Regions from separate parts of the Paenibacillus sp. FSL L8-0494 genome, predicted to be linked through region 2. Evidence: predicted binding sites of a transcription regulator. Region 2 holds the regulator's gene; the other holds the start of a gene.
What was found. Region 2 encodes CtsR, which represses protease genes until heat stress. Its sites were predicted from a motif close to ATGGTCAATAAAGGTCAAACA; they were not measured.

Region 1 (4,429 bases), 6.1 Mb from region 2:
ACAGTAACGCTCTTATCAAGAACAGTTACAAGCTCAGTCAGGGAACCAGTTGCAACTGGAACACGTTGAGCTGCACCATCCAATTTACCTTTAAGTTCTGGAATAACCAGACCGATTGCTTTAGCAGCACCAGTAGTGTTAGGAATGATGTTCTCAGCTGCTGCACGAGCGCGTCTGAAGTCACCTTTAGCATGTGGAGCATCCAAAGTGTTTTGGTCGCCAGTGTAAGCATGAATTGTAGTCATCAAGCCTTCAACGATACCGAACTTGTCGTTCAGTACTTTTGCCATTGGAGCTAGGCAGTTAGTTGTGCAAGATGCGCCGGAAATAACAGTCTCAGTACCATCAAGAATGTCATCGTTAACGTTGTAAACGACAGTTTTCATGTCGCCAGTAGCTGGAGCGGAGATAACTACTTTCTTAGCTCCACCTTTCAAGTGTTTTTCAGCTGCTTCTTTAGTTGTGAAGAAACCTGTGCACTCAAGTACGATATCAACGCCTAGGTCGCCCCATGGCAATTCTTCAGGGTTGCGGTTAGCAAGAACCTTAACTTCTTTACCATTGACTTTGAAGAAGCCATCATGCACTTCAACATCACCTTGGAATTTACCTTGAGTTGTATCATATTTAAGCAAATGAGCAAGCATCTTAGCGTCAGTCAAGTCGTTGATTGCTACCACTTCGATACCTTCTACATTTTGAATACGGCGGAAAGCAAGGCGTCCAATACGTCCAAAACCGTTAATTCCAACTTTTACACTCATTGAATAGTTCCTCCTAGAATTCGTTTTATTTATTCAAAACAGACGGTGAGGTCTGTCATGACAACAATGTTAAGTATGATGCAAGAAGTATGTTGTATTGCCTGCAATCTAAAAACTACGAAGATAGCTGTAGTTGATTGTCAATTTCCTTGCCTATTTCTACTGCGGCAGCCTCGTCCGTGACGAGAATATTCTCCTGCCCGAAACGCAGCATGGCATGAATGGCTTTGGCCTTGGGTTTGCCTCCTGCAATACCGATGACTTTCTCTGTCCGAATAATATCTTCTAGACGTAGACCCATCGTAAGCATGGTATGGACAACCTGACCCTCTTCATTGAAATAATAGCCAAAAGATTCGGCCACTGCCCCTTCACCCTGGATTTCCGAGACTGTAGCCTCGTCCAGTTTGCGGCGGCGGGTCATTTCAATGGCATCCCCAATCCCATGTACAATAATACGCGAACTGCGGATGGTTTGTACAATCTCTCCAATATTAGAGTCAAGTGCCAGCGATTGGTATGCATCCCCACTAAGCAAATCAGGGACATGCAACAACCGGTAGTTGGCTCCAACCCGCTTTGCCATTGTTGAGGCAATCGTGTTGGCTTGAATCTCCATACTCTCTCCTAATCCTCCACGCGCCGGAACAAACCAAGCGTTCTTATAGGAAAGGGACAACGGTGGTGTCAGTTGATCAGCCATATCGGCAAGCGTCGATCCACCTGTGACGGCAACTGTATCATCTGGGCGAAGTATACTCAGCAGCGCTTTCGCACCCGCCCGGCCAAGCTCTCGTTTGGTGAACGGCGATGACTCACAATCACCCGGTACTACAATAACTTTATCCAGACCATACGTTGCTCGAATTTTCTCTTCCAGCTCATCCAGACCAAATAGGCTCTTAACAACCGGCTCTAGCAAATCAAGCAGTCTACGTCCAGCAGCGCTAATGCGCATGCCAACACTCTCGATCTCAATAAGCCCTTGCGATTTCAGAAGATCCGTCTCGGCACGCAGTACCCGCTCAGTCATATCTAGCGAAGCGGCTAGCGTTCTGCGCCCAATAATATCGGACAGCATGATCTGATGAAGAATCGTGTACCGTCTCTTAAGGGTTTCCATGAGATCAGGCAGAAGCTGCTTTTGGATATCTAATAAATTACGCATACTTTCACTCCTGCAACTTCGTCTTCCTCTATTCCCTTGTTCATGGTCTCAAAACGTCCCGGGTAAACTTTTTAAGTCCCACCCATATTCTAACCAAATATTGCTCGAAGCGCAAGTCTTCCGAGAGTAGAATTCTCAAGCGCTTGTCTTCTTATACATTAATAAGGTCAGAAAAAGATATAGCGCCCGATGCCTGTCCCTAAAGCGCTTGTCCAGTATTAATATTACATTGCAATTGTGTAAAAATTGTATTATAATCATTTTTGTTGCGCCCGTGGTCCAATGGATATGACGTAGGCCTCCGAAGCCTGAGATCCAAGTTCGATTCTTGGCGGGCGCGCCATTAATTTCATTTTTGCACATAATTTAGTAGTGCCTATACTACTACTTAACCAAAGAGCCGCTTGTCGGCTCTTTTTTTTGAATATAAGTTTGACTTTCTTTGACTTTTTGTTTGAATTTGTTTATCATGTGGGTAATACGGCAAGAGTAAAAATGAATACATTTAAAGAACCAATATCAAGGAGGTTTTCCACGTGAGTTATATTCCTATGGTAGTAGAACAGAGCAACCGCGGCGAGCGCGCTTATGACATCTATTCCCGCCTGCTGAAGGACCGCATCATTTTCCTTGGAACGGAGGTTAATGACGTGGTAGCCAATTCTATCATCGCACAAATGCTGTTCTTGGCTGCCGAAGATCCTGACAAGGACATTCACCTTTACGTGAATAGCCCAGGCGGTTCCATTACTGCAGGTATGGCTATTTTTGATACAATGCAGTACATTAAACCAGACGTTTCCACCATCTGTGTGGGTATGGCAGCTTCCATGGGAGCTTTCCTGCTAAACGCTGGCGCCAAAGGCAAACGCTTTGCACTGCCTAACAGCGAGATCATGATCCACCAGCCTCTGGGTGGTGCTCAAGGTCAAGCAACGGACATTGAAATCCGTGCCCGCCGCATCCTCAAATTGCGCGATAAGCTGAACCGTATTCTAGCAGAACGTACGGGTCAACCTCTAGAACGTATTGAGAAGGATACAGATCGCGACTACTTCATGACTGCTGCAGACGCGGCTGAATACGGTATCGTAGATAAAGTAATCGAGAAGACATTGCCTAGCGGTGTGTAAGCTATAAAGTAAAAATATAAAGAGGCTGTGCTCTAACCATAAAGGATAGGGCACAGCCTCTTTATATTTTATAGAAGACCTAAATCCAATCAATTCAGCCCTCCATAACCTAGTGCATCCAGCTTCTCGGCAATTACGCGATAACCCCGGCCATTCGGATGCAAATGATCAATGGATAACAGCCCTCTCTCATTTCCTGCGAACTCACTGTAAATCGAAGCAAATCCACATACTCGGCTGCTGTACTGTGCTGCGTATTGATTAAACTGTCTGACCCACTCTGTCGCACCAACCACCTGAGGATAGGGATTATATAATCCCACAATTCTAATGATAAAAGGTCTACGCGTCCTCACCTTCAATTGTATAAGGATATTCATAATTGCAGAGAAATTTTGTTTGCATTCCTGAAGCGATCTGCGCAGTTCTGCGGATAAGTTCCCTTGCTGTCTTGCTGCTGATTTGGCCGCGTGAATCAAATCATTACCACCGATAGACACAGTGATGATATCGGCTTCTCGAACGGCCTCACGCATCATGGAATTTCCGCGCAGCCGCTGCTCCAGCTCTGAAGTAGTCATTCCGTTCACGCCTAAATTCGTAGAGGCTACAGCAGTCCGCAGTCTCCCTTCTGCCATTCTACGGTACACCGGAACAAAACCGTTACCTGGCAGAGCACCAAATCCAGTCGTCAAGGAATCGCCAATTGCAGTATATTGGTAGCCCATAGCTCTCCCCCGTTCATAAACTAGTTACTCCCTTTAGCATATGAACTAGAGACAACTCCGGTAAGGGGGAGATGCCTTGTGCTGACATTAGCGGAGACGAGGTATCTCCATTTATTTCATGCCAGCAAACGGGCTGCTGTCATCCGGCAAAAGCTCTTTGAAACTAAAGGTATACTCAGGGAAGCCTGCAGCATACGCTGTGTACTCATATAATTGGAAGAACAGAACAACCTTGTCATCCTTCAGATAGAAATATTTCTCCGTATTCAATCCGTTGAATCCTCCCAAATAACTATCCTCTGCCTTCAGCAGCTTGCTCAGCTTAGCATTCAGCTGTTTTTTGTAGTTTGGATTAGCTCCAAACAGGTCGCCCAACAATAGACGTTTACCATCTTTAAGCGAGAAGGTGAATGCCTCACGGTTAGTCATTCCATGAGCGCCGCCCGTATCACTATACTGATGCATCACTATGCTGATCACACCATTCTGATTGTAGGTCACTACATAACCTGAATCATAGGTGTATTTGGGCTCTGCTCCATCTCGATCGGAGATATCCTGTTCTGCACCCGCCGCGAATTTCATAACACTTTCCTTCAAAGTATTATTAATAGCTTGTTGCGCACTGGAATTGCC
Region 2 (4,429 bases):
ACAGTTCGGTCCCTATCTGTCGTGGGCGCAGGAAATTTGAGAGGAGCTGTCCTTAGTACGAGAGGACCGGGATGGACGTACCGCTGGTGCACCAGTTGTTCCGCCAGGAGCATGGCTGGGTAGCTACGTACGGACGGGATAAGCGCTGAAAGCATCTAAGCGTGAAGCCCCCCTCAAGATGAGATTTCCCAATTAGTAAGACCCCTTGAAGACGACGAGGTAGATAGGTTGGAGGTGGAAGTGCAGCAATGCATGGAGCTGACCAATACTAATCGGTCGAGGGCTTATCCTATACTTAGAATGCAAATTCGTTTCGGATTCAGTTTTCAGGCGATTAAGCCTGAGCATTTACGCTGTAAATGCCCGTTTGGTGGCGATAGCGGAGGGGTTCCACGCGTACCCATCCCGAACACGACCGTTAAGCCCTCCAGCGCCGATGGTACTTGGACCGAAGGGTCCTGGGAGAGTAGGACGTTGCCAAGCACAAATAGACCACTGTTGATAACTCGACAGTGGCTTTTTTGCGTCTATTATAGATTGTGGAAAACTTGTGGATAATTCATTGGAATTTGCAGAAAACTTACGCACATGTGGATAGATAATTAAAAGGCAAAAAATCACCGAATGGTGTGGATTAAGTACATATTTATGTAGATCTGTCAACAGAAAACCTAAGTAATACACGGGTTGCTGTGGATATAGTCAGATTTATGTGGATAGAGGGATTGATAAGTGGATAATTATTTTAACTTGAATAGGACAAGATTACAAGACTATTTTTGAAACTGCTTAAAGCTGTGGATAACTAAAAAAAAGTTCGAAAAATATCCTTATAATTCGCACACAATACACTCTCTTGTTATACTAACCATAAAAGTAAATTCATAAATGGTGAGGTGAGTTTTGTGGATATCAGACAGTTGCACTCAGAAGAGTTTGATCTAAGCATGGATTTATCTGAATATGCTTTTCAATACAAGCTGCCTAGTGAGAAAAGGGCTAATGCTAAGGAAAGATTTAAAGCAGAACGCGTATGGGGTGCTTTTGAAGAAGGTACTTTGGAAGCCAAACTTACTCTTCTTCCATTCCAAGTGTACATACAAGGTAGATTAGTACCTATGGGAGGGCTCGCTGGGGTAGCGACATGGCCAGAGAATCGCAGACAGGGTCATGTGGCAAAGCTCCTAGCGCATACGCTGCAAACGATGAATGAGGCGGGGCAGACATTATCTTTTCTGCATCCGTTCTTGATCCCCTTTTATCGCAAATTTGGTTGGGAAGTTTATTGTGAATATAAGAAATACTCCATTCCTGTTGCCAAGTTTCCCAAGAAGGTTGAAGTTGAGGGCAAGGTAAGACGCGGTGTTAAAGATATCGGAGTATTGGACAACTTATACAATCGTTTTGCAGTTAGATATAACGGAACACTTAAGCGTGATTTGGACTGGTGGGAGAACTCTGTTCTGGATGATGAAGGTCAGACTGCGGTATTTTATTCACAGCTTGGGGAACCTGAAGGATACGTATTATATAAGATAGAAAATAGAGAACTGGTCATTGATGAATTTGTGTTTTTGAACGAACAGGCCCGGCAGGGGCTGTGGACATTTCTTGCGAATCACGATTCAATGGTGACCGGTGCATCGCTAAAACTGGTGCCATCCGATGATATGTTACCCTTTTTGCTGCCTGATCCGCGTATAGAGCAGGAGAACTATCCTTATTTTATGGCGCGTATTGTGAATGCTAAAGTATTTGTGGAGAGTTATTCTTTTAAGCGTCACAGCAGTCAGAAGAAACAGGTTATTTATATTGAAGATAAATATGCACCATGGAATGACGGGTTGTGGGAATGGACGGTCTCCGAAGAGGGAGCAGCAGCTTTCTTGCGTATAGAGGGTGAACGGGATGCAGCTGACTTAAGCTGTGATATTGGCACGCTGACGATTCTAATGTTTGGATATAAACGCCCTGCAGAGCTGGCTCGTTATGGACTTGTGACTGGTAGTCCGACGGCTCTGGAATGGCTCGAAGAAATCATTCCGCAAGCTGAAACCGCACTTTTTGATCATTTTTAGAAAATAATTAGGCTCTCCCCTTCGAAAGATGCTGGGAGAGTTCTTTATTTCCGAATACATTCGCTGAAAAAAGTGAAAAATAAGAGAATCCTCTTGGAATTAGCACAGAATATGTTATAATATTAAAAAGTCAAAGAAAGTCAAAGTCAACGCACCTGATGACATACAGTGCGATCCTCTGAATCGTGAAGTTTTCTTCAGACTTATATGAATGAAGTTCACTAATGAATGTCATTAAGGATGCGGGCCGCAACCGATATTATGAAGCTTTAAAGAGCACTGGAGGATGAGTGATGCGCAATATCTCTGATATTATTGAACAATATCTGAAGAATATTTTGCATGAAAGTCCCGAAGGTACGGTGGAAATCCAGCGAAATGAACTGGCGGACCAGTTCTCATGCGTACCGTCACAGATCAATTATGTTATTAGTACACGCTTTACACTGGAAAAAGGCTATGTGGTGGAAAGTAAGCGTGGTGGCGGGGGATATATTCGTATTCAACGTTTTGAATTGCCGCCCAACGTGGCACTGCATGCCCATTTAAACCATACTATAGGTGGCGGGATAGATCAGAACGCTGCCGAAGGGTTGATTTATCAACTGGAGGAAGCTGGTTTTCTAAGCAAGCGTGAGGCGTGTCTTATGCGCGCTGCTGTTTCTCGGGATTGCCTAACGGTTAAGATTCCATATCGGGATGAGATTCGGGCCAAGATTATGAAGGCGATGTTAATCTCTTTGTTAGGCAAATAATTGTCAATCATAAGGGAGGGGCTTTCGCTTATGCAATGTCAGGAATGTGGCGTCAAGCCAGCAACACTCCATTTCACCAAGATCGTGAATGGAGAGAAGACAGAATTTCATATCTGCGAGAGCTGTGCGCGGGAGAAGGGTGAACTGATCCCGGGAACTGCTGGAGGATTCTCCATTCACAGCTTGCTGTCCGGTCTGCTTGATCTTGAAGGGGCCGGTAAGGAAAAGACGGCTGCTACGAAGACTACGCAGAGTCTGCAATGTGAGAATTGTGGGATGACGTACTCGCAGTTTAGCAAATTGGGTCGTTTTGGCTGCAGCTCCTGTTATAAATATTTTAACAGTGCACTGGACCCGCTCTTTAAACGGGTGCATGGCAGCACTTCGCATGTAGGCAAGATTCCCAAACGTGCTGGAGCACAGATTGTGTTCAAACGGCAAATTGATGAATTGAAGCTGGAATTACAGCAAAGTATCGCACAGGAGGAATTCGAAACTGCGGCAGAGCTGCGGGATCAAATTCGCCAACTTGAAAAAGAAATGGCACAAGAGTAAAGTCTTTGATATATAGGGGGGATATGACATGTCAAGTCTCCGATTTACTGAACAAGCGCTTAGTGATTGGATGCGCTCGGGAGGCAGTCACTCCGAGATTGTAATTAGCAGCCGTATGCGTATTGCACGTAACTTAGAGCATCTTCCATTCCCTATGCTTGCTTCCTTAGAGCAATCGGAAGAAGTATTAGAGCTGCTGGCCCCTGTGTTTCATGGGGAAACTGCTGCCGAATTCGGATCTTTTCAACTGATAAAGCTTGCTGAAGTGAATGAACTGGACAAAAAGGTATTGGTCGAGAAACATCTCATCAGTCCTAATCTGGCTAATGATTCACGTGGTGCAGCTGTGATATTAAATGAAGATGAGTCGGTCAGCATCATGATTAACGAAGAAGACCATCTGCGGATCCAATGTCTGTTCCCGGGTCTTCAGGTAAGAGAAGCATGGGAACGTGCGACAGCCATCGATGATATCTTCGAATCGGCTGTTAATTACGCTTTTGATGATAAAAGAGGATACTTGACCAGTTGTCCCACCAATGTGGGTACAGGGCTGCGTGCCTCAGTAATGCTGCATTTGCCAGCACTAGTAATGACCCAACAGATCAATCGCATATTGTCAGCAGTGAATCAAGTGGGATTGACTGTAAGAGGAATTTATGGTGAGGGCAGCGAAGCAGTAGGGAACATCTTTCAAATTTCCAATCAGATTACTCTCGGTCAAACGGAAAGTGAAATCATCGAGAACCTTCACAGTGTAGTCACCCAGATTATAGAGCATGAACGAAATGCCCGTGAAAGGCTGCTGGTAGATTCCGCTTTAAGAATTACAGACCGAGTGAAAAGATCTTATGGGATTTTGTGTTATGCAGCTCTAATGGAGCTTAAAGAATCCGCACAACGGCTGTCTGATGTGAGACTTGGGGTCGACCTTGGCATACTGGAAGGCCCTTCGATTTCCGTGCTTAATGAGCTTAACGTTAAGACACAGCCAGGATTTCTGCAAAAAATGTTCGGTGACGAGATGAACGCCACTGAACG

Region 1: clpP (ATP-dependent Clp endopeptidase proteolytic subunit ClpP) is a predicted target of CtsR. The motif match lies at 2,362-2,382, and genes of this name have one in related genera.

What each region holds. Positions count from the first base shown of each region.
Region 1 is NZ_JBBOPQ010000001.1:183,542-187,970, reverse strand. Features, by position in the region: gene gap (type I glyceraldehyde-3-phosphate dehydrogenase) at 1-764, opposite strand, end outside; gene NYE35_RS00915 (sugar-binding transcriptional regulator) at 880-1,932, opposite strand; tRNA gene NYE35_RS00910 (tRNA-Arg) at 2,201-2,275, shown strand; gene clpP (ATP-dependent Clp endopeptidase proteolytic subunit ClpP) at 2,469-3,065, shown strand; gene NYE35_RS00900 (GDSL-type esterase/lipase family protein) at 3,155-3,793, opposite strand; gene NYE35_RS00895 (PdaC/SigV domain-containing protein) at 3,905-4,429, opposite strand, start outside.
Region 2 is NZ_JBBOPQ010000001.1:6,267,010-6,271,438, reverse strand. Features, by position in the region: rRNA gene NYE35_RS28450 (23S ribosomal RNA) at 1-292, shown strand, start outside; rRNA gene rrf (5S ribosomal RNA) at 367-483, shown strand; gene NYE35_RS28440 (GNAT family N-acetyltransferase) at 906-2,078, shown strand; gene NYE35_RS28435 (CtsR family transcriptional regulator) at 2,372-2,833, shown strand; gene NYE35_RS28430 (UvrB/UvrC motif-containing protein) at 2,864-3,388, shown strand; gene NYE35_RS28425 (protein arginine kinase) at 3,417-4,429, shown strand, end outside.